Regions from separate parts of the Ochrobactrum sp. A-1 genome, predicted to be linked through region 3. Evidence: riboswitches for the same ligand, from Rfam matches in the RefSeq annotation. Region 3 holds a riboswitch; each other region holds the start of a gene.
The links. Region 3 has a riboswitch for cobalamin ahead of MKS82_RS15340 (TonB-dependent receptor domain-containing protein). Riboswitches for the same ligand answer to the same signal wherever they lie in the genome.
Positions count from the first base shown of each region.

Region 1: it holds a riboswitch for cobalamin, as region 3 does, so the genes downstream of both, nrdH (glutaredoxin-like protein NrdH) here and MKS82_RS15340 (TonB-dependent receptor domain-containing protein) in region 3, are expected to answer to the same signal.
Region 2: it holds a riboswitch for cobalamin, as region 3 does, so the genes downstream of both, MKS82_RS21355 (ABC transporter substrate-binding protein) here and MKS82_RS15340 (TonB-dependent receptor domain-containing protein) in region 3, are expected to answer to the same signal.

Region 1 is NZ_JAKVQC010000007.1:1,584,297-1,591,768, forward strand. It holds gene MKS82_RS25760 (MFS transporter) at 1-1,018, shown strand, start outside; gene MKS82_RS25765 (DoxX family protein) at 1,022-1,420, shown strand; gene MKS82_RS25770 (SDR family oxidoreductase) at 1,493-2,323, shown strand; cobalamin riboswitch at 2,421-2,634, shown strand; gene nrdH (glutaredoxin-like protein NrdH) at 3,001-3,222, shown strand; gene nrdI (class Ib ribonucleoside-diphosphate reductase assembly flavoprotein NrdI) at 3,236-3,643, shown strand; gene nrdE (class 1b ribonucleoside-diphosphate reductase subunit alpha) at 3,619-5,838, shown strand; gene nrdF (class 1b ribonucleoside-diphosphate reductase subunit beta) at 5,855-6,841, shown strand; gene MKS82_RS25795 (osmoprotectant NAGGN system M42 family peptidase) at 6,933-7,472, shown strand, end outside.
Region 2 is NZ_JAKVQC010000007.1:736,670-744,141, reverse strand. It holds tRNA gene MKS82_RS21395 (tRNA-His) at 84-160, shown strand; gene MKS82_RS21390 (hypothetical protein) at 362-574, shown strand; gene MKS82_RS21385 (MgtC/SapB family protein) at 644-1,159, shown strand; gene MKS82_RS21380 (YdcH family protein) at 1,196-1,435, opposite strand; gene MKS82_RS21375 (hypothetical protein) at 1,629-1,787, shown strand; gene MKS82_RS21370 (tripartite tricarboxylate transporter permease) at 1,851-3,395, opposite strand; gene MKS82_RS21365 (tripartite tricarboxylate transporter TctB family protein) at 3,411-3,908, opposite strand; gene MKS82_RS21360 (Bug family tripartite tricarboxylate transporter substrate binding protein) at 3,905-4,855, opposite strand; cobalamin riboswitch at 5,077-5,310, shown strand; gene MKS82_RS21355 (ABC transporter substrate-binding protein) at 5,492-6,523, shown strand; gene MKS82_RS21350 (FecCD family ABC transporter permease) at 6,520-7,472, shown strand, end outside.
Region 3 is NZ_JAKVQC010000004.1:1,200,787-1,208,258, reverse strand. It holds gene rbbA (ribosome-associated ATPase/putative transporter RbbA) at 1-603, shown strand, start outside; gene MKS82_RS15345 (ABC transporter permease) at 605-1,717, shown strand; cobalamin riboswitch at 1,826-2,049, shown strand; gene MKS82_RS15340 (TonB-dependent receptor domain-containing protein) at 2,205-4,082, shown strand; gene MKS82_RS15335 (ABC transporter substrate-binding protein) at 4,096-4,935, shown strand; gene MKS82_RS15330 (FecCD family ABC transporter permease) at 4,928-5,929, shown strand; gene MKS82_RS15325 (ABC transporter ATP-binding protein) at 5,926-6,699, shown strand; gene MKS82_RS15320 (Gfo/Idh/MocA family protein) at 6,696-7,472, opposite strand, start outside.

The DNA of each region.
Region 1 (7,472 bases), on a different contig from region 3:
CGTTTTGCCAGAGCGCCTGTGGGGCCGGGCCATCGGTCTTATTTCCGCTATGTTCGGCGTGGCCACGCTGATCGGGCCGGCAATTGGCGGCATCTTTGCCGAATATGGCGCATGGCGCGCCGCTTTCTGGTCATTGCTGCCGGTATCGGGTCTTTTCGCTGTGGTGGCATTCGCGACTTTGCCACGCTCGAGCTGGGATAAAAACGAGCGTGTTTCCATTCCGATTCTTCAACTCATCCTCTTGACCGGCGCTGTCCTTGCGGTTTCAGCGGGGAGCCTGTCACAGGAAACGCTATGGAAGGTCGTCGGTTTGGGTGCGGCGATATTCATGATCGCCATCATCACAGTCGTGGACCGCGACGCCAAGGCACGTCTCCTGCCGCGCCGCTCGTTCAGCCTGTCGACGCCGCTCGGGCCTCTTTACCTTACGATCGCGCTTTTGATGCTCAGCATGCAGCCCGAAATATACGTGCCTTATCTGCTGCAGCACTTGCATGGCCAGTCTCCGCTCTGGGCAGGATATCTGGCGGCACTTATGGCAATCGGCTGGACGGTGGCATCCTTCCTCAGTTCCAGATGGCAGGAGAAGGGGGGCGACAAGCTTGTCGTTGCCGGCCCTGTTCTGGCGCTCGCCGGTCTTGTCCTGCTCGCCATATTTCTCCCGATCCATGGAAACGGCAACTGGTTGCTGCTCGCGCCCGTCTGCCTTGGGCTCATCCTGATCGGTTTGGGGATCGGTCTTGCCTGGCCAAGCCTCGTTACCCGCGTCTATCAGAGCGCTCCGTCCACCGAGCAGGATCTCGCAGCGGGTGGAATGACGACCGTACAACTCTTCGCCATAGCCTTCGGGACGGCTTGCGCGGGGATGATTGCCAATTTTGCCGGCATTGCCGTGCCGGGAGGTGTAGAGGGCGCGGCAAATGCCTCGCTCTGGCTGTCGGTGATATTCGCACTCGCGCCAGCAGTTGCCGTGGCGGTCGCATTCAAGGTTATCCGTATCACCGGCGTAAAGGGTTGACCAATGCCGCGTTTCATCGCCAACATCCTCGATTCCCGTGCCAGCCTTTTGTTGGCGCAGGTGGTCCTTACCTTCATTTTCTGGTCGAGTGGGCTGGCCAAGCTCTTCGACTTCGGCGCCAATGCTGCGGAAATGGAAAGCTTTGGTCTTCATCCGGGCTGGCTGTTCAACAGCGCAACCCTGCTTTTGCAGATTGTCGGATCGCTGATGATCATCTTCAATCGCGGAATCTGGCTGGCTTGTGGTGCTCTTGCCGTCTTTACGATCCTGACCATTCCAGTTGCCCACCCGTTCTGGGCAAAGGAAGGAGAAGAAGCTTTCCGGGATATGACGGTGGCGCTGGAGCACATATCGCTGATCGGTGGTCTCGCTCTTGCTGCTATTCTATCGCGCAAGGTCTAAACCACTGGACGCATTGATTGCCCTGCCTGTACCTTGCCTGTCGTCGGATCGATAGGCAGGGGAGGGCGGGGCATGGACGTGACGATCATAACGGGAGCATCGGATGGTATCGGCGCTGAAACCGCGCGGCAAATCGCCCGGTGCGACCGCGCCAATGCTGCGCTGGTGCTTGCTGCGCGCAATGCGGACAAACTGGAGAGGCTTGCCGCTGAATTGCGGCAAATGGGCAGCTCGGCCCTTGTGATACCCACCGACGTAAAGGATCACGCTGCTTGCATAGCTCTGATCGGCAAGGCGGTTTCCGCCTATGGTCGCATCGATACGCTGATCGTGAATGCGGGCATGTCGGCCCATGCCAATTTTGCCGAGATCAAGCCGGACGATCTCGATTGGATGCATGACCTGATGGAGTTGAACTATTGGGGCAGTGTCTGGCCTATCCATGCCGCACTTCCATATCTCGCTGCCAGCAGGGGGCGGATTGTCGCTGTCTCATCCGTGGCCGGATTGATCGGCGTGCCGGGGCGCACGGCCTATAGCGGAACGAAATTCGCCCTGTCAGGCTTCTGCGAGGCGCTTCGCGCGGAACTGGACCCCAGCGGCATTTCCGTGACAATCGTCTATCCGGGTGTCGTCAAAACCGACATTCGCAAGGTGGGCTATAGTGCGGACGGCAGCGCGCTGGGAAAGAGCGGTGTGCGTGAAGATGACATGATGCCGGTCGAAGAAGCCGTACGACTGATGCTGGAAGGTGTGCGGGCACGCAAGCGTGAAGTGTTGATGACGCGCCAGATGCGATTCGGGCGCTGGTTGAAACTTGTCGCTCCCGCGCTGGTGGATCGCATGGCCCTCAAGGCCATCAAGCCGGAATTCAAACCGAAACCGATCAAACACGCAAAATAAACAGCGATAATCCCTGCTATTCACAGGCCTCACATAATGGTCCGCTAATTTTATGTTTTGCTACCAACTATCCGTTGACGGGTTTTTAACTTCGACTACTATATATAGTGTTCTAGGTTCTTTCGATTCGTTGAGTCGAAAGCTAAGACGGGAATCCGGTGCGTTTCATCCATGACGGATGCGGCAATGCCGGAGCTGCCCCCGCAACTGTAAGCGGAGAGTTCTGTCCATCACGTCACTGGCTCAGGCTGGGAAGGCGGGCAGGATGTTGATCCGTGAGCCAGGAGACCTGCCTTGAACGAGTACGTCCACGGGCGGGGTGTCCGGTTGGCGCGCAATCTTGTGTGGCAAACTATTGCCTTGCCGATTGCTGCCCCGAACTTCCCGCTCATAGCTTCGGGGTGAAGTCCATGTCCAGTCTATTCAGTTTCGGTTCCGGTCCTCCCTTCGAGGCATAGTCTGTTGTGGTCAGACTGCTCATCGTGGCGGCTGACCGTTTCCTATCTTGTGCTTTTTGACGCGCATCTTGCGATGCGCGAACGGCTTTTTGCGTCTCCTATCGAGAGTATTCCAGTTTAAACCGAACCGTTGGAAATGCTCTATCTCTTTGTTTTTATGCATGTCTTGACCCCAAAACCGGTTCCCATTTTTGGGAGACATGCTCCAGTGAGGAAAAAATGAACGTCACCGTTTACAGCAAGCCCGCCTGCGTTCAGTGCACCGCCACCACACGCGCCCTCGACCGCCAGGGCATCGAATATGAGGTCATCGATATCTCTGCCGATGCCGATGCTTTCCATCTCGTTCAGGGCATGGGTTATCGCCAGGTGCCGGTGGTTGTGGCAGGTGAATCCCATTGGGCGGGCTTCCGGCCGGACATGATCAGCGCGCTCGCCTGAGGGCTGCGGTCACATGAGCCTGATCGTCTATTTCTCCAGCCGGTCGGAAAATACGCACCGGTTTGTCGAGCGGCTTGGAATGCGGTCGAACCGTATCCCGATGGACGGTTCAGGCGGATTGCAGGTGCGCGAGCCATTCGTGCTCGTGTCGCCCACATATGGTGGCGGCGGCTCCAAGGGCGCTGTCCCCAAACCTGTGATCCGCTTCCTCAACGATGAGACCAACCGCTCTTTCATCCGCGGCGTGATTGCCGCGGGAAATAGCAATTTCGGCGAGGCTTTCTGTATCGCCGGCAACATTATCTCCGCCAAATGTCAGGTTCCCTATCTCTACCGCTTCGAGCTTCTGGGAACCGATGAGGACATTGGCAATGTCAAAAACGGGATGGAACGATTTTGGACACGGCAGACACGACCTTGATCCGAGAGCGCGAGGCACGGCCAGTGGCGCAGGATGCGCCTCAAGCGGCGACTTCCAACAGCAACAAACCGGCAAAATCCTCGGACGGGCTGGATTATCACGCGCTCAACGCGATGCTGAACCTTTACGATGACGAGGGAAAAATCCAGCTTGATCGCGACCGGCAGGCTGCACGCCAGTATTTCCTTCAGCACGTGAACCAGAACACCGTCTTTTTTCATAATCTGCGGGAAAAGCTCGATTATCTGGTGACGGAGGGATACTACGAGCAGGAGGTGCTGGATCAGTATTCCTTCAATTTCGTGCGTGACCTTTTCGACGAAGCCTATGCGAGAAAATTTCGTTTTCCGACATTTCTAGGCGCATTCAAATATTATACCAGCTATACGCTGAAAACCTTCGATGGAAAGCGCTATCTGGAGCGCTATGAAGACCGTGTCTGCATGGTAGCGCTGACGCTGGCGCGCGGCAATGAACAGCTGGCACGCAATCTGATGGAGGAGATCATTGCAGGCCGCTACCAGCCTGCGACGCCGACTTTCCTCAATGCAGGCAAGAAGCAGCGCGGCGAGCTCGTTTCCTGTTTTCTGCTGCGGGTCGAAGACAATATGGAGTCCATCGGGCGCTCGATCAATTCGGCGTTGCAATTGTCGAAGCGGGGCGGCGGGGTGGCCTTGAGCCTTACCAATATTCGCGAGGCGGGCGCACCTATCAAGCAGATTCAGAACCAATCATCCGGTATCATTCCGGTGATGAAGCTTCTTGAGGATTCCTTTTCCTACGCCAATCAGTTGGGTGCGCGACAAGGAGCGGGTGCTGTTTACTTGCACGCCCATCACCCGGATATCATGCGCTTTCTGGATACGAAGCGCGAAAACGCCGACGAGAAAATCCGTATTAAAACCTTGTCGCTTGGTGTGGTCATTCCAGACATTACCTTCGAACTCGCAAAGAACAACGAGGATATGTACCTATTCTCGCCCTATGATGTGGAGCGGGTTTACGGCGTGCCATTGACCGAGATTTCGGTTACCGAAAAATATCGGGAAATGGTCGACGATGCGCGTATTGCCAAGAAGAAGATCAATGCACGCGAGTTTTTTCAGGTGTTGGCGGAAATCCAGTTCGAGTCCGGTTATCCCTATATCATGTTCGAGGACACGGTGAACCGCGCCAATCCGATTGACGGGCGCATCACCATGAGCAATCTCTGTTCGGAAATCCTCCAGGTGAGTGAGGCGAGCATCTTCGGCGAAGACCTTTCCTATGATCATCTCGGCAAGGATATTTCGTGCAATCTGGGTTCGCTCAACATTGCATCGGCAATGGACTCGTCCGATTTCGGCAAGACCATCGAAACCTCCATCCGCGCTCTGACAGCAGTTTCCGATATGAGCCAAATCGGCTCCGTGCCGTCGGTCGTCCGAGGCAATGATGAAAGCCATGCTATCGGTCTCGGCCAGATGAATCTGCATGGTTATCTCGCCCGCGAGCGGATTTATTACGGCTCGGAGGAGGGCGTCGATTTCACGAATATCTATTTCTATACGGTTACCTATCACGCGATCCGCGCATCGAACCTGATTGCAGTGGAAACGGGCAAGTCCTTTAAAGGTTTCGAGAAATCTAAATATGCAACAGGTGAATATTTCGACAAATATACCGAGCAGCTTTGGGAACCGGCGACGGAAAAGGTTCGAGAAATTTTCGAAAAGGCTGGCATTGCGATTCCGATGCAGAATGACTGGCGCGATCTGAAAAATGCGGTGATGGAGGGCGGGCTTTATAACCAGAACCTTCAGGCCGTGCCGCCGACAGGCTCGATTTCCTACATCAATCATTCGACGTCATCGATTCATCCGATCGTGTCGAAGATTGAGATCCGCAAGGAGGGCAAGATCGGTCGCGTCTACTATCCGGCAGCGTTCATGACCGATGACAATCTCGATTACTATCAGGACGCCTATGAGATCGGGCCGGAAAAGATCATCGACACTTACGCGGCGGCGACGCAGCACGTCGATCAGGGCCTATCTTTGACATTGTTCTTCCGCGATACCGCAACGACACGCGATATCAACCGCGCACAGATCTACGCGTGGAAGAAGGGCATCAAGACCATCTACTACATTCGCCTGCGCCAGATGGCGCTCTCCGGCACGGAAGTGCAGGGCTGCGTTTCCTGCGCCCTCTGACCACTGGTGATGACCAATGAATATTCAAGCGAAAACCAAGAACCCGAAACCCGCCGCAGTGCGTGCGATCAACTGGAACCGGATCGAAGATGAGAAAGACCTTGAGGTCTGGAACCGTCTGACCGGCAATTTCTGGCTGCCAGAAAAGGTGCCGCTTTCGAACGATATTCAGTCGTGGGAAACGCTGAAACCGCAGGAAAAGCAACTGACGATCCGCGTTTTCACCGGGCTGACACTTCTCGATACGATCCAGAACGCAGTCGGTGCCGTGAAGCTGATAGATGATGCAGCGACGCCGCATGAAGAAGCGGTGCTGTCCAACATCTCCTTCATGGAAGCGGTTCATGCACGATCCTATTCGTCGATATTCTCGACTTTGTGCCTGACGCCGGATGTTGACGATGCCTATCGTTGGTCCGAGGAAAACGAATTCCTGCAGCGCAAGTCCGTTCTGATCCTGGACCAGTATCGCGCGGATGATCCGCTGAAAAGGAAAATCGCCAGCGTCTTTCTGGAGAGCTTTCTGTTCTATTCCGGCTTCTATCTGCCCATGTACTGGTCGAGCCGGGCAAAGCTGACCAATACAGCCGATCTTATCCGGCTCATCATCCGTGATGAGGCTGTGCATGGCTATTATATCGGTTACAAATTCCAGCGCGGACTGGAACGCTTGAACGAAGAGCAGAAGCAGGCAATCAAGGATTTTGCCTTCGAACTTCTTCTGGAACTTTACGACAATGAGGTTCGCTACACGGAAGCGCTATATGATGGTGTTGGCCTAACTGAAGACGTCAAGAAATTCCTGCATTACAACGCCAACAAGGCCCTCATGAACCTCGGCTATGAGGCACTCTTCCCGGCTGAAGCGTGCAAGGTCAACCCGGCGATCCTGTCCGCTCTTTCACCGAATGCAGACGAAAACCACGACTTTTTCTCCGGTTCTGGCTCTTCTTACGTCATCGGCAAGGCGGTCGCGACTGAGGATGAAGACTGGAGTTTCTGATGGCATCTCGGCGCCGCGTAACACCGGTGCCGAAGTTTTCTGTTCTGGAGATGACGTTGACGTTGCGGTCTTGTTTTGCGACACATGAATGATGCAGACCGCCATCACAATCGATCAGGACTATCTCGTAACACGGCTCAATGCGCTTCTCGCCATACCGAGCCCGACCGGGTTTACCGACGAAGCCGTGCGTTATGTTGCGCGCGAGCTGGAGCATTTGGGACTTGAGGTTATGCTGACGCGCCGGGGGGCTATTCGCGCGCGCAGGGTGGGCCTGACGGAGAGACCGGCGCGTGGGATCGTATCGCATGTCGATACACTCGGCGCGCAGGTAAAATATCTGAAGGAAAACGGACGGCTGGAACTGGTTTCCATCGGTAACTGGTCAGCGCGTTTCGCTGAAGGTGCCCGCGTTTCCATCTTTTCGTCCAAAGGAATTTATCGCGGTTCGATCCTGCCGTTGAAAGCTTCCGGCCATACATTCAATGACGAAGTCGATACGCAGCCGGTCGGCTGGCCTTATGTCGAACTCCGCGTCGATGCGCTCGCCCGAAATCGTGATGATCTGCTGCAGCTCGGTATCGATGTCGGTGACATAGTTGCTGTCGATCCCGCGCCCGAATTCATCGAT
Region 2 (7,472 bases), on a different contig from region 3:
AATCACTTGCAATATGGATCGATTCTCCGTATGTGACCCCCTGTCGGCGACGCCAAAGCGTCACGCAGCCGACACAAAGGTACGCGGTCGTAGCTCAGTTGGTTAGAGCGCAGGATTGTGGCTCCTGAGGTCGTTGGTTCAACTCCAACCGACCGTACCATTGCCCCTCATACATTTGTTGCGAGTGTGAGCCAGCGCTGAAGCGCTCGCTCACCAATCTTTGGCAAACTCAATGAAACCAATCGATTAGCGGCAAAGCGATACAAGGCCTCTCGCACTGATTGGAACAAAAGCCCTATCCTTCCATTAGGTTTATAGCGGCAAGTTTCATGCCGCTGAAACGAACAGGAGGATTTGATCCATGAAACAGGTCAACCCGACTGAAGCAAGACAAGGCCGTGAAGGTAAGCCCGTTCTCATAGTGTTGCTGGTCAGTATCGCGGCGGCGCTCGTCGTGTGGGTACTGGTAGAGATCTACGGCGCTGTTATTTCTCCCGACGAGAACACCCCCAATGGCGAGAATTCCTTGCCGCCTGCCACGACAGAAACGGTTCCACCAGCATCGGCAAAATGACTGTAGGTCATCGCTGTTGTTAGCATTTGGCCATAGCGGAACCAAACCCCACCATGCCCGTTATCGGGCATGGAACAATTCTGGGCTGAATTTATGCACGACAATGTAATCAGTTTGCCGGTGGTTCTGGCGCGGATGCTGCTGGCCACACTGCTCGGTTCCATCATCGGCCTTGAGCGGGAATGGCGGAGGCGCCCCGCCGGGCTGAAGACCCACATGCTGGTCTGTCTCGCCTCGGCTACCTTTACAATTGTCTCGCTAGAACTGGTCAATGTACCGGTATTTAATGATCAGAATATCCGGATGGACCCCTCGCGGCTCGTGGAAGCGATTACAAGCGGCGTCGCCTTTCTGGCGGCGGGTTTTATCATCTTCGCACGCGGAAAAATAACCGGCATTACGACCGGTGCTGGTATGTGGCTTGCGGCATCCGTCGGCCTCGCCAGTGGCCTCGGCCTCTGGCATATCGCGATCATGGCGACGTTCATCGCCGTAACGGTTCTGATCGTGGTGGGCAGGATGGAAAACTCGGTTGGCCCTGACAACAGCAAAGTCAACGACAAGATCGAGGGCAAAGCCTCCTGAGCCGTTGTCGGGGCAACGATTTGTCCTGATGACGGATTAGGCTTCGGCAAGCGCCTCGGCGATGCTGTCCTTCAAGGTGAGGCGCTGTTTGCGCAGGTTCGTTTCTTCTTCCTGGCTCACGGGCGCGATCTTCGTTTCGGCGCGGTGGATGCGGTCATTGACGGAATCATACTCTTCCAGGATGCGGGCAAAATGCGCATCCTTCGCCTTCAGTGCATGAATGGCATCGAGCTGACCGGGAAACTCTTCTCCAAGTGTGTGGGGGGTATTCGACATTCTGTAGCTCCTTCCTTTGGTTGAAAAGAGCTTCGCAAGCCAACGAGCGGACGGCATTGATCGCAATCAAGACGGGCTGAAAGGAGCATGCCGAAACTGCATGGCTGGCATGCAAATGCCGATCTTCTAAGTCGTTGGAGCGATCCCCATTTGATAGTCGCGGACTAACGAAGTGTCCGTGATGGAGAGAAAAATGTTTACCCGCTTCAATAACCGTTTCGGTCGTGCATTCGCGCAATTCGGTAGCGCTGTTCGTGCTTCTGCTGCTGTGCGCGCTGGTCAGAAGCCAACTGCCCAGGACCTTGAGACGCTTGGCATCGACGTTGACCAGTTCAGTCGTATTCAGGGTTGAGCAGTTAAGTAAGCGTACGCGTATCTGAGTAAAAAAGCCCGGCTTTGCCGGGCTTTTGTTTTTTTAATCTTCGTCTGTCGCCATCTGGCTCAGCAATTCGCCCTTGCCGCGCTGGCGCATGATCATGGGGACGACGACTGCGGCAATCGCCAGTGCGATCAGCACAACCGATACCCAGGAATGCACCAGAGTCATCGGGTTGCCCTGGCTGATCTGCAGTGCCTGACGCAAGCTTTTCTCGGCCATCGGTCCGAGGATCAGGCCCACGACAACCGGCGCGATAGGATATGAGAAGCGCCGCAGCACATAGCCCAGGACACCGAACGCCAGAAGCAGGCCGAGTTCGAACGAAACCGGCAGGCCGAAGAGCATCGAGGTTGAGGCATTCGCGCCGATTGTTCCAAGCGTGGCAAAAACCAGAATGCCGGCATAGAGCCAATGACGCGGAATGGTGAGCATCTTCACCCACAGGCCGATCAGCGGCAGATTGAGAACCAGCAGCATCAGATTGGCAACGAGAAGGCTCGCCACCAGCCCCCAGACCAGCGTGGCATTGGTCACGAACAGCAGAGGGCCGGGCTGCAGGCCGAATTGCTGGAAACCCGCCAGCATGATTGCTGCCGTCGCCGTGGTGGGCAGGCCAAGCGTCAGAAGCGGCACGAGTGTTCCGGCAGCGGAAGCATTGTTGGCAGCCTCCGGCCCCGCAACGCCTTCGATAGCGCCTTTGCCGAATTCTTCCGGATGTTTCGAGAACTGCCGTTCCGCCGAATAGGAAAGGAAGCTTGATACATCGGCGCCGCCCGCAGGCATGGCCCCGATCGGAAAGCCGATGGCGGTGCCGCGCAGCCACGGCATCCACGAGCGTTTCCAGTCGTTTTTGGTCATCCAGACGGAACCCTTGACGGCAATGACTTCATCTTCTGGCCGAAGCTTCTTCGACACGACCGCAAGGGTTTCACCGATAGCGAACAACGCCACTGCCAATGTGGTGACATTGATGCCATCGAGCAGGTTCGGCGTTCCCATGACAAGGCGTGCCTGACCGGTCAATTGGTCGATGCCGATCAGGCCCAGCGCCAGTCCGATGAACAGGGATGTCAGGCCGCGCAGCGTGGAATCGCCAAATGCGGCCGAGACCGTCATGAAAGCCAGAAGCATGAGCGCGAAATATTCGGAAGGCCCGAAGGACAAGGCGAATTTCACGACCCATGGCGCGACGAAGGCGAGCGCCAGAGTGGCGATCAGGCCCGCAATGAACGAGCCGATGGCCGCCGTTGCAAGTGCTGGCCCGCCACGTCCGGCGCGGGCCATCTTGTTACCCTCCAACGCGGTGACGATGGAGGCGCTTTCTCCCGGCGTATTCAGCAGGATCGATGTGGTTGAGCCGCCATACATGCCGCCGTAATAAATGCCGGCGAACATGATGAGGGAGCCGGACGGGTCCAGCTTGTAGGTAACGGGCAGAAGGAGCGCGACGGTGAGCGCTGGGCCAATGCCAGGCAGCACGCCGACGGCGGTGCCGAGCGTGACACCGATCAGCGCATAAAGAAGATTCGATGGTTCAAGCGCCACCAGAAGTCCGTTGGCGAGAAGTGCGACAGTATCCATGAAAGCGCTCCGTCCCTAAACGAATTGTTCGAGCCAGCCGGACGGCAGCGATAGCTGCAGGCCGCGCGCAAAGATGAACCAGATCACGAAGGCGAAGACGATGCCGACGGGAACGCTGATCCAGAATTTGCGATAGCCGAAGCCGCGCGCGGTCGCCGCAAAAAGCAGGCCGGTGGACAGAGAAAAGCCAACGGTTTTCATCGTCAGCATCTGGATGACCAGACCGCCGATGATCCACGCCATCGGAGCAATTTCCTGATGCTCACGCTCGGGAAAATCGCCGCGAAGGGCTTCGAACACGGTCCAAATGGCAAGGCCGAACAATCCGGCTGCGACGACATAGGGAACGGTTTTCGGGCCGACTGGCGAGTAGCTCGTCACGTCGTTGCCGTAGGTCGTCGACCAGGCAATGGCAATGGCGACAGCTGCAAGAATAAGGGCGATGACAAGAGCGGCGAAATCTGGCGCCGCCCCTTCCGGGCGGCGCTTTTCCTGCGGTTCTGATCCTGTCATTTGACGAGGCCGATTTCCTTGAGGATGGTTTCCGTCGCGGCAACGTCCTTGGCGAGCTGTTCCTTGAACGCCGGGCCGGCGAGATAGGTATCTGCCCAGCCCTTGTCTTTAAGGGCCTTCTGCCAGGACTCAGACTTCACCATTTTCTCGATATCGGCATTGATGGCAGCTTCCTGTTCGGCTGTGATGCCGGGAGCTGCACCCACCATGCGCCAGTTCTGGATCGAAACGTCGACGCCGCCTTCCTTGAAGGTTGGTGCGTCGATGCCTTCCACGCGCTCATCGCTCGAAATGCCAATGATGCGCAGCGTACCCGCCTTGATCTGGGCTTCGAATTCGCCATAGCCGGAAATGCCAACGGTCACCTGATTGCCGAGAATGGCCGCCAGTGCTTCACCGCCGCCAGAGAAGGCGATGTAATTGACCTTTGTCGGATCGACCCCTGCCGCCTTGGCAAAGAGGCCAGCGGTGATATGGTCGGTACCGCCAGCAGAACCGCCGCCCCACGAAACGGAGCCCGGATCTGCCTTCAGTTTCGCGGCGAGATCGCCGAGGTTCTGGATATCGGAAGATGCCGGTACGACGATAGCTTCGTATTCCCCTGTGAGGCGTGCAATCGGCGTGATGGCGTCGAGTGTCACCGGCGACTTGTTGGTCAGGATAGCGCCGACCATGACATAGCCGCCAACGATGAGCTGGCTTGGATCGCCCTTGTTTTGGTTCACAAACTGTGCGAGGCCGATGGTGCCGCCAGCGCCTGGAACGTTGATGACCTGTACGCTGCCGGAAATCTTTTCATCCTGAAGCGCGCTCTGCATCGTGCGTGCCGTCTGGTCCCAGCCGCCGCCCGGAGCCGCAGGCGCGAGCACCTTGTAGTCTTCTGCAGAAGCAGAGCCTGCCATAGCCAACGCCGCTACTGACGTCAGGGCCAGAATAAATCTACGCATATGTCCTCCCAGATAGAATGTATGCCGCCTTGCGGCGGACCTCCCCAAAGTCCCGCTCCTCTAGCGGGAGAAAACTACATGGAGATTAGCGAAAACAAATTCAATAGGCCAGCGCATGCGACGATAGTTTGGCCGCAATTTAAGTAACGGGCTTTCGAATCACTTGAAAACCGCAAGCTGGAAATAGCGGACGAGACCTGCTTGACGACGGCAGCGGACCAACGTAATAGTGTAACAACGGTTCCCCGACCGAGAGCGAAGGGGATTAATAGGGAACACGGTGAGGACGACCCGAAAAGGGGCCAAGACCGTGGCTGCCCCCGCAACTGTAAGCGGATTGCCGTTCATCCTCGTGACGTTCAAAGCGTCATGCCACTGTGCCGGAGAAGCGCGGGAAGGCAGATGAACAGCAGATATTCGTGAGCCAGGAGACCTGCCGTTTAGTGTTGTCCATTGTCACGGGCGGGGATGCCCGGAGCAGGAGCCGGTTATGACAGATTTCTGCGTCGCAGGACGCTTCCTCCCATCGTCATCGCATGATTTCGATATGTTCCCGGATATGCCTGTCCGTCTTCCGCGCCGGAATTTATCCGCCGCCTGACAGGGCGTCTTTCTCTCATCATTTCGGGGACTTTCATGAATATTCTCGGCAAGATGCCGTTTCGCGCCGCCTTTTGCGCGGCTGCATTTTTTCTCGCAGGCGGGGTATCCGCACAGGCAGCGGAAACGCAATATCCGCTGACGCTGAAAAACTGCGGTCGTGACGTTACCTTCAAGCAGGCACCCGCCCGCGCGGTTGCAGTTGGCCAGAGCAGCACAGAAATTCTTTACAGCCTGGGTCTCGGCGACAAGGTTGTCGGCACGGCAGTGTGGTTCGGCCCCGTTCTCAAAGGCTTTGAACAGGTGAATGCCAAGGTCAAGCGGCTTGCCGATAATGATCCGAGCTTTGAAAGCGTTCTGGCGCAGAAGCCGGATATCGTGACGGCGGATTTCCAGTGGCATGTCGGCCCGACAGGCATCGTGGCAAAGCCTGAACAGTTCGAGGAACTGGGCATCGCTGCCTATACCTCGCCTTCCGATTGCGTTGGCAAGGACAATTCCGGCGGTGGCGACGGCGTTCGTACGGCGGCGTTCAAGATGGATATCGTCTATCAGGAAATTACCGAACTGGCGGAAATCTTCAATGTGCAGGACCGTGGCGAGAAACTCGTCGCCGACCTGAGGGCGCGCGAAGCGGCTGCGCGTGAAAAAATTGGGTCTACTGACGGCAAGCTTTCGGCTGTTGTCTGGTTCTCCAGCACGCAGGTCGATGCCGATCCTTACGTTGCAGGCAAATTTGGCGCGCCCGCCAATATTCTTTCGGCACTGGGCATCAAGAATGTGATCGACAGCGAGGAAGAATGGCCGACGGTCGGATGGGAAACGATTGCGAAATCGAACCCTTCGATGATCGTTGCTGCAAAACTGGATCGCCGTCGCTATCCGGCTGACGACATTGCCGTCAAACACCAGTTCCTTGAGAACGATGCGGTGACGAAGCTGATGCCAGCGGTCAAGGGCAAGCATGTCTTCGACATGGATGCACAGTCGATGAGCACGTCGCTTCGCGTGATCGAAGGCATTGAAACGCTTGCCTCCGACATTGCCGCCTCGGACCTGAACAAGTGACGGCGCGGGCAGCGACAGCAGGCTTCAAACAGAAGGGAAGGGCACGCTCCGGCGTGTTCTTCTTGGCCTTTTCGCTTGTCCTGCTTCTTCTTGCTCTTTGGCTCGGAGCGGCGATAGGCGAAACGGCAATACCGCTCGAGGTGGTTGCGAAGACCGTGGCCAATCGGGTGTGGAATGCCGGGTATCCGCTCGAACCCATAGATGAAGGGATCGTCTGGAGCTATCGCCTCAGCCGTGCGGTTATCGCGGCATGTTGCGGCGCGTCGCTTGCAATATCCGGTGTCATTCTGCAGTCGTTGCTTCGAAACTCGCTCGCTGATCCTTATATTCTGGGCATTTCCGCTGGTGCTTCGACAGGGGCTGTCAGCGTTGCCATTCTTGGCATAGGCGCTGGCGTGTTGACGCTATCGCTGGGTGCGTTCATTGGCGCTATTGTTGCTTTTTGCCTTGTGTCCCTGCTGGCGTTGCGGGCCGGACGCGGCAGCAGCGCGATCATCCTCGCAGGCATTGCCGGTTCGCAACTTTTCAATGCGCTGACATCATTCATCGTCACAAAGGCCGCAAATGCCGAACAGGCGCGCGGTATCATGTTTTGGCTTTTGGGCAATCTTTCCGGGGTGCGCTGGCCCGATGTTACTCTCGCTTTGCCTGCCTGCCTGATCGGGCTTGCAATCTGCCTGTGGCATGCGCGTGCGCTTGATGCTTTCACCTTCGGAACGGAATCCGCCGCTTCGCTCGGCATACCGGTACGTCGCGTCTATGCGGTGCTGATCGGTGTCAGCGCCATGATGACGGCGGTGATGGTTTCCATTGTCGGCTCGGTTGGCTTTATCGGCCTTGTTATTCCCCATGCGGCGCGCATGGTGGTCGGGGTCCGCCATGGCAGGCTGTTGCCTGCCGCAGCACTCATAGGCGCGATATTCATGATCGTCGCCGATATTCTGTCGCG
Region 3 (7,472 bases):
CAAAGCCTCGTGGCAATGGTGCCGGCGGTCATTCCGCTGCTGCTTCTCATGATCCCTGCAATGCTGGCAGTACTGAGTGTCGTTCGGGAAAAGGAATTGGGCTCGATTATCAATTTCTACGTGACGCCCGTGACGAAATTTGAGTTTCTGTTCGGCAAGCAGTTACCCTATATCGGGCTGGCGTTTCTCAATTTCCTGATGCTGACTGCCTTTGCGGTGTTTATTTTCCAGGTGCCGTTCACGGGGAGCTTTCCGACTTATGCGCTGGCGGCGCTGCTCTATGTGACGATTGCGACCGGCATGGGGTTGGTGCTGTCCACTTTCATGAACAGCCAGATCGCAGCGATTTTCGGAACGGCGCTTCTGACACTCATTCCGGCTGTACAATATTCTGGTATTATTGATCCCGTATCGTCGCTGCAAGGTGCAGGAGCGTTCATCGGTAAAATCTATCCGGCGACCTATTTTGTGACCATTTCGCGCGGGGTTTTCTCGAAGGCGTTAGGATTTGCCGATCTAGCAAGTTCGTTTCTACCCCTATTGATAGCGGTGCCGGTACTCATGGTGCTCGCCATCGTTCTTCTCAAGAAACAGGCGAGCTAAGATGCGGATATCCAACATATTCCAGCTTGGCGTGAAGGAACTGCGTGGCCTTGCACGTGACCCGATGCTGATGATCCTCATCGTCTACGCTTTCACGCTTGCGATCTATACAGCCTCTAAGGCGATGCCTGAGACTCTCAACAATGCGGCGATAGCAATCGTAGATGAAGACCAGTCGCCGGTTTCGAGCCGGATAACGACGGCATTCTATCCGCCATATTTCGTGCCTCCGAAGTTGATTTCATCCTATGAGATGGATGCCCGGATGGATGAGGGGCTGGATACATTTGCACTGAACATACCGCCGAATTTCCAGCGTGATCTTCTGGCAGGCCGCTCACCAACAATCCAACTCAATGTCGATGCAACCCGAATGAGCCAAGCCTTTACCGGGGGCGGTTATGTGCAGTCGATTGTGTCGAGCGAGGTAAGCGAATTCCTCAACCGCTATCGCGGTAGCGCACAAACGCCGGTTGAACTCAATCTCAGGGCGAGATTCAATCAGGATTTGAACAAGGGTTGGTTCGGTGCGATCAACAATGTGATTTCATCGGTTACGATGCTGTCGATTATCCTGACGGGCGCGGCGCTCATTCGGGAACGCGAACATGGAACCATCGAACATCTATTGGTGATGCCCGTCACGCCGGTTGAAATCATGGTCAGCAAGATATGGTCGATGGGGTTGGTTGTGCTGGTCGCTTCGGCTTTTGCGTTGGTTTTTGTAGTCCAAGGCCTACTTGCCGTACCGATCTATGGGTCGGTGTTGCTTTTTCTGGTTGGTGCGGCGCTCCAGCTTTTCGCAACCACCAGTCTCGGTATCTTTCTGGCGACATCGGCTGGCTCCATGCCGCAGTTTGGTATGTTGCTGATGCTGGTGCTTTTGCCTTTGCAGGTACTTTCAGGGGGAACGACACCCCGCGAAAGCATGCCTGAAATCATCCAGACCATCATGCTGGCAGCGCCGAATACGCATTTCGTCATATTAGCGCAATCGATCCTGTTTCGCGGAGCAGGGCTAGGTGTCGTCTGGCCGCAATTTCTGGCACTGATCATTATCGGCTCGGTATTGTTTTATTTTGCGCTCCAGCGTTTTCGTGCATTCCTGCGATAGGAAAATTCTTTGAAAACAGATGGCTGAATCCATTCCTTGCGAATGTGATTCAGTTTTCTGCGCCGGAGGGCGCTTTAGCGGAGTTGCGAATCCTTAACCATATTGCTATCGCAATTCTCAGGAAACGGTTCCGCCGTTCAGGCGGATGAAAAGGGAACACGGTGAAGCTTATTTGGCTGATGCCGCGACTGCCCCCGCAACTGTAACCGGAGAGCTGTCCTCCACAGCCGCGCAAGCGGTGAAAGCCACTGAGAGCAATTGATGCACTCGGGAAGGCGGAGGGAAAGCGACGACCCGGAAGTCAGGAGACCTGCCGTATCCGGTCACCCATGCATGGATACGGGGTGTGTCCAGGCGCGGCTGTCCGTGGCGGTGACATTGTTGAAATGTTGCCGTCGGGAAGAAGGGCCTTTAATGCCACCATCACTTCAACCTGCGGTGCGAGAAAAAGCCGGTATCGGTCTCCGGTTCGGCGGGTTGAGGGAAAATGTGCCTTTTAAAATCATCGGTTCTACTCGTATCGGCCAGCGTTCTTGCGCTGCCGTCCACGACGCTTGCTCAAAATCTGCCAGATGGCGACGGCAGCGTCGTCCTCGATACAATTGTGGTCACGCCATTGCGCCGCGCATCTTCGCTGCAGCGCTCGACCTCGTCTGTGACTGTTATCGATTCAGCAGATATCGAACGGTCGGCTGCTCCTGATCTGCAGTCGCTGCTGAAGTCCTATAGCGGTATCTCCATAAAGACGAATGGCGGGCAGGGTTCTTCCGCCGGAGTTTTTATTCGCGGAATGTCTTCTGATCAAACAGTTGTTCTGGTCAATGGCGTGCGCACCGCGTCGGCAACGAGTGGCTCGACCGCGCTTTCCAATATTCCTCTAACCTCTATCGAGCGCATCGAAATCGCCAAGGGGGCTCATTCTGCGCAATATGGCGCTGATGCCATGGGTGGGGCGGTCAACATCATCACGAAGCAGGGTGGAGCCTGTGGTGAACGCCCTTGGTGCGGCAGTCTTTCTACCGGTGTCAGCCACCCATGGGGTGGGTATGCGTCCGGGTCCATTCAGGGGCGGAGTAATGATGGTATCGACTATGCTTTCGGTGCAGCCATAACCGGCACGCAAGGATATGACTTCACCACATCGGATGCCTATGGCCATGAGCCGGATCGCGACGGATTTCTGCAAGGCTCTTTCAATTTTTCCCTGTCGAAGGATTTCGATAGGGGTAAAATTTATACGGATGGTCTCCTTAGCCGAGGGCGCAATCAATATGATGCCAAGGCACCGTCACCGGATGAGGCCGATAGTACCGCATTTACGGGCAAGATCGGAACGCGCATCGATCATACGGCGGACTGGTCATCCACGCTGGAATTCAGCACCGGTATCGACAACAGCCGCAACTTCCGGAAAGGCGTGAGCGGTTCGGACCGGTTTGAAACCAAGCGTTATGGGGTCTTTGCGTCGACGGAGAGGAGTTTTGATACCGGCAACGTCAATCATACCGTGACTGGTGGTGTGGAAGCCTATCGTGAGGAGATCAACACCACCGTTGCTTACGATGAAACCAGTCGTGATCTGGCTGCAGTATTTGGTCAGTATTCGCTGGAATATGAGGCGTTGCGCGTTGATGGTGGCGTTCGTTACGACCATAACAGTCAATTTGGCGACGTTGCCACTTATAACCTTGGCGCGAGCTATGAAATTTTGCCCGATCTGGTGCTGAGGTCTTCCTATGCGACAGGTTTCCGCGCGCCGACGTTTAATGATCTTTATTATCCGATGTCGGGAAACCCTGATCTGAAACCCGAAAAATCGGGTTCATATGAACTCGGTTTGAATTGGCGGATCGGTGCTGGCACTACTCTGGATATGGCTTTCTACGACACCCGGTTAAAGCAGGGCATCAGTTGGCGAGAGGATGAGCAAACACATTTCTGGTTGCCCATAAACGTTGATCGGGCTCACATAACCGGGTTTGAAGCGACGCTCGATCATCGCTTCAACGATCAGTGGGGTGTCAAAGGCATAGTGGACTTCAAACGGCCAATCGATGAAGACACCGGAAACGACCTTCCCTATCGCGAACGTTTCAAGGGGGCGGCAGAGGTCAATTTCACGCCGATTGAAAAGCTCGATCTGACTGCAAGGCTGATTTATAGCGGTTCGCGTTATGCAGATGCTGCAAATAGCAAGAAACTCGGAGATTATGTGACGGCTGATTTCGTGGTGCTCTATTCCATCGACATGCAGTCGCAGTTGAAGTTCTCGGTCGAGAATATTTTTGACAAGGACTATCAGACCACCTCTGGCTATATTGCACCGGGACGCACGATCAATCTCGGATTGACCCGGAATTTCTGAGGCTGAACAGAGAATGAAAAGGACAGCCGCAAAATGGATCACCAGCTTCTGCCTCGCGGCGGGGCTGGCCTTATTCGTTCGAAATTCGGCAGACGCGGGGGACATTCCCCATCACGTCGTTTCCATCAACGTATGCACCGATCAGCTGGCATTGCTGCTGGCCAATAAGGGCCAGTTGCAGTCGGTTTCGTACTTGTCGCAGGACCCGGAATTGTCCGTCATGGCAGCAAAAGCCCGGGAGTTTCCGGTCAACCATGCGCAGGCAGAAGAAGTCTTTCTGATGAAACCTGATCTTGTGCTGGCGGGCACATTCTCGTCGAGGGCAACGGTTGGGCTATTGCGCAGGCTCGGTGTTCGTGTGGAAGAGTTCGCGCCAGCACACTCGTTCGGCGATATAGAAGACCATCTGCATCGTATGGGTGAGTTACTCGGAAGACAGGCGGAAGCCAGTCGGGAAATCGATAGAATGAAAACTGCTTTGGCGGCAATCCAGCTTCCGGTTCGCCGCAAGACGGTCGCGCTTTATTATGCCAACAGTTACACGTCAGGTCGGGGAACACTGGTGGATGAGGCTGTGCGTCTTGCCGGACTTGATAATCTGGCCGACAAGGCGGGGGTCAGCGGTTCAGCTCTGCTGCCGCTGGAAAAGCTGGTGCTCGAGAAGCCGGATATTCTGGTGCGTAGTTCAAGAGATCGTGCGCCTGCGCTGGCTTTCGAGAATTTCGAACATCCGGCGTTGCGGGCGCTTGAAAAGCAGGCGAGAGCGGTGACGATAGCGGATAATCTGACGGTTTGCGGTGGTCCATTCAGCGTTGAAGCCGTAGCGGAACTTGCGGAGGCGGCGCGTGACTGAACGTAGCCGCTTCTATCTTCTGCTCGTCGGGCTGGCCATGCTTGTGGTTTTGCTCTTCATCGTCTCGCTGCTGACCGGGCCGGCTGCGATCAGTATCCCTGACAGCCTCAAGGCGCTTTTCGGTGATGATAGCGAAATGATCGTGCTGGTCATGCGCGAAATTCGCCTGCCTCGCGCACTGCTCGCGCTCCTTATCGGGGCCTCGCTTGGATTGTCCGGCGCTGCCTTGCAAGGATATCTGCGCAACCCGCTCGCGGAACCCGGCCTTCTTGGCGTGAGCGCATCCGCGTCATTCGGCGCTGTTATTGCTATTTATAGCGGCCTGTCGCTTCTGTTTCCGCTGGCTTTGCCGCTCCTCGCGCTGGTAGGTGCCTTTGTGTCGGTGTTTCTCGTCAAGCTTCTGGCGGGGCGCAATGCCGGTACGCTTGCGGTCATATTGGCCGGTGTCGCGGTAACCAGTCTTGCTGGTGCATTGACGGCGCTGGCGCTCAACCTGTCGCCCAACCCGTTTGCCGCAATGGAAATCGTCTTCTGGATGCTCGGTTCGCTGGCCGACAGATCGATGACGCATGTGGCTCTCGCCGCACCATTTATCCTTATTGGCTGGGCGATGCTCCTGGCACTCGGGCGATCACTCGACAGTCTGACACTGGGGGCCGATGCTGCGGCAACGATGGGCGTCAATCTGGCTCGTGTGCAGCTTTTTGCCGTGCTGGGTACAGCTGCCTGCGTGGGTGCTTCCACCGCTGTTGCCGGTGCCATCGGTTTCGTAGGGCTGGTCGTTCCTCATCTTCTGCGTCCGCTTGTCGGTGCGCGTCCATCGCGATTGCTGGTTGCAAGCGGTTTTGGCGGGGCCGCCCTGTTGTTGGCGGCTGACGTATTGGTGCGTGTCGTCATGCCGGGTCGTGAACTGAAACTGGGCGTTCTGACGGCAATCATTGGCGCACCATTCTTTCTGTGGCTTGTATTCAAATATCGGAGGCAGCTCGTATGACTTCGCTTTCGGTAAAAAATCTTTCCGTTTCGCTCGGCGGGAAGGCAGCACTCAGCGACGCAAGTTTCAATATTCATGGCGGTGAATTCATCGGACTGATCGGACCCAATGGTGCCGGGAAGACGACATTGTTACGCGCCATTCTTGGACTTGTCGTATCCAGAGGGGAAATTTCCCTCGACGGGGATGATTTGCGGCAGACGAGTGCTTCGACGAAAGCGCAGAATCTTGCATATCTGCCGCAGGATCGCGATGTTGCGTGGCCGGTATCGGTCGAAATGCTTGTTTCGCTGGGCCGCTCCGCGCTGAAGCCGGTATTTGCGAGCCTGAGTGCGCAGGATAGAATGCTCATCGAGACTGCAATGCAGCGCATGGAGGTTACGCGATTTCGGGAAAGGTCGGCGATCGAGCTTTCCGGTGGAGAGCGGGCGCGCGTGCTGATCGCACGCGTTCTGGCGCAGGATACGCCTGTAATACTCGCCGATGAGCCGGTGGCCGGGCTCGACCCTTCTCATCAGCTTGGGCTGATGGAAAGCTTCGCTGAACTTGCAAAAGAGGGCAGGACTGTCGTCGCCTCATTGCATGAGTTGAGCCTTGCGGCACAGCATTGCACGCGCCTTATTCTGCTCGACAAGGGACATATCGTTGCGGATGGGGAACCAACGAAAGTTCTCACGCCACAGCTATTGCATGATGTCTACGGTATTCGTGCGAAAATCATGACGGTGGATGGCGAGTTCATCGTCCATCCGACCTCCCGTGTAGGCTAGACATTTTTCCACTGACGCTCGCGGGAGGAGGCGTAGATGATTTCTACTGTCTTCTGGACTTCATATCCTTCGCGAAAATCGGCGTGATTGTTCTTCTGTCCCATTGTGGCAAGCAGGAAGTCGCGCACTTCGATTGTCTTGAGATCATTGAAGCCAATCTGATGGCCGCCAGCTACGCAAAATGCGCCATAGGGTTCGTGTTCAGGTCCGGCGAAAATCTTGCGGAAGCCCTGTTGTCCCTTTTTGTCGGAAAAGAGAAACAGGTCGAGTTCGTTGAAGCGTTCCTGCGAAAAGAACAGGGAGCCTTTCGATCCGGAAATCTCGAAACCGTGCTGCATCTTGCGACCGCTGGTGATCCAGCTTGCTTCGAGTGTACCGGTCGCCCCGTTTTCAAAACGTACGAAAGCGCGGCAAACATCGTCCACTTCCACAGGTTTCATCTGCGAAAGGTTCAAACTATCTGGGCGCTCATTGATGATTGTGACGGCGTCTCCCATTACCGCCGTTATCGGTCCAACAAGATGGCGGGCTGTAGCGATGATATGGCTGCCTATATCGGCTAATGCTCCTCCACCACCTGCCGGATCAAGACGCCAGGTCCATGGAATGTGAGCGTCCGCCATGAAGTCTTCCGCATGAATACCGCGAAAATTGCGAATTTCGCCCAGTTCACCGCTGTCGATGATTTCCTTGGCCAGTTTTATCATCGGATTTTTCAGATAGTTGAACCCAACGGCTGTCTGGACACCTTTCCGTTCTGCGGCGAGCGCCAT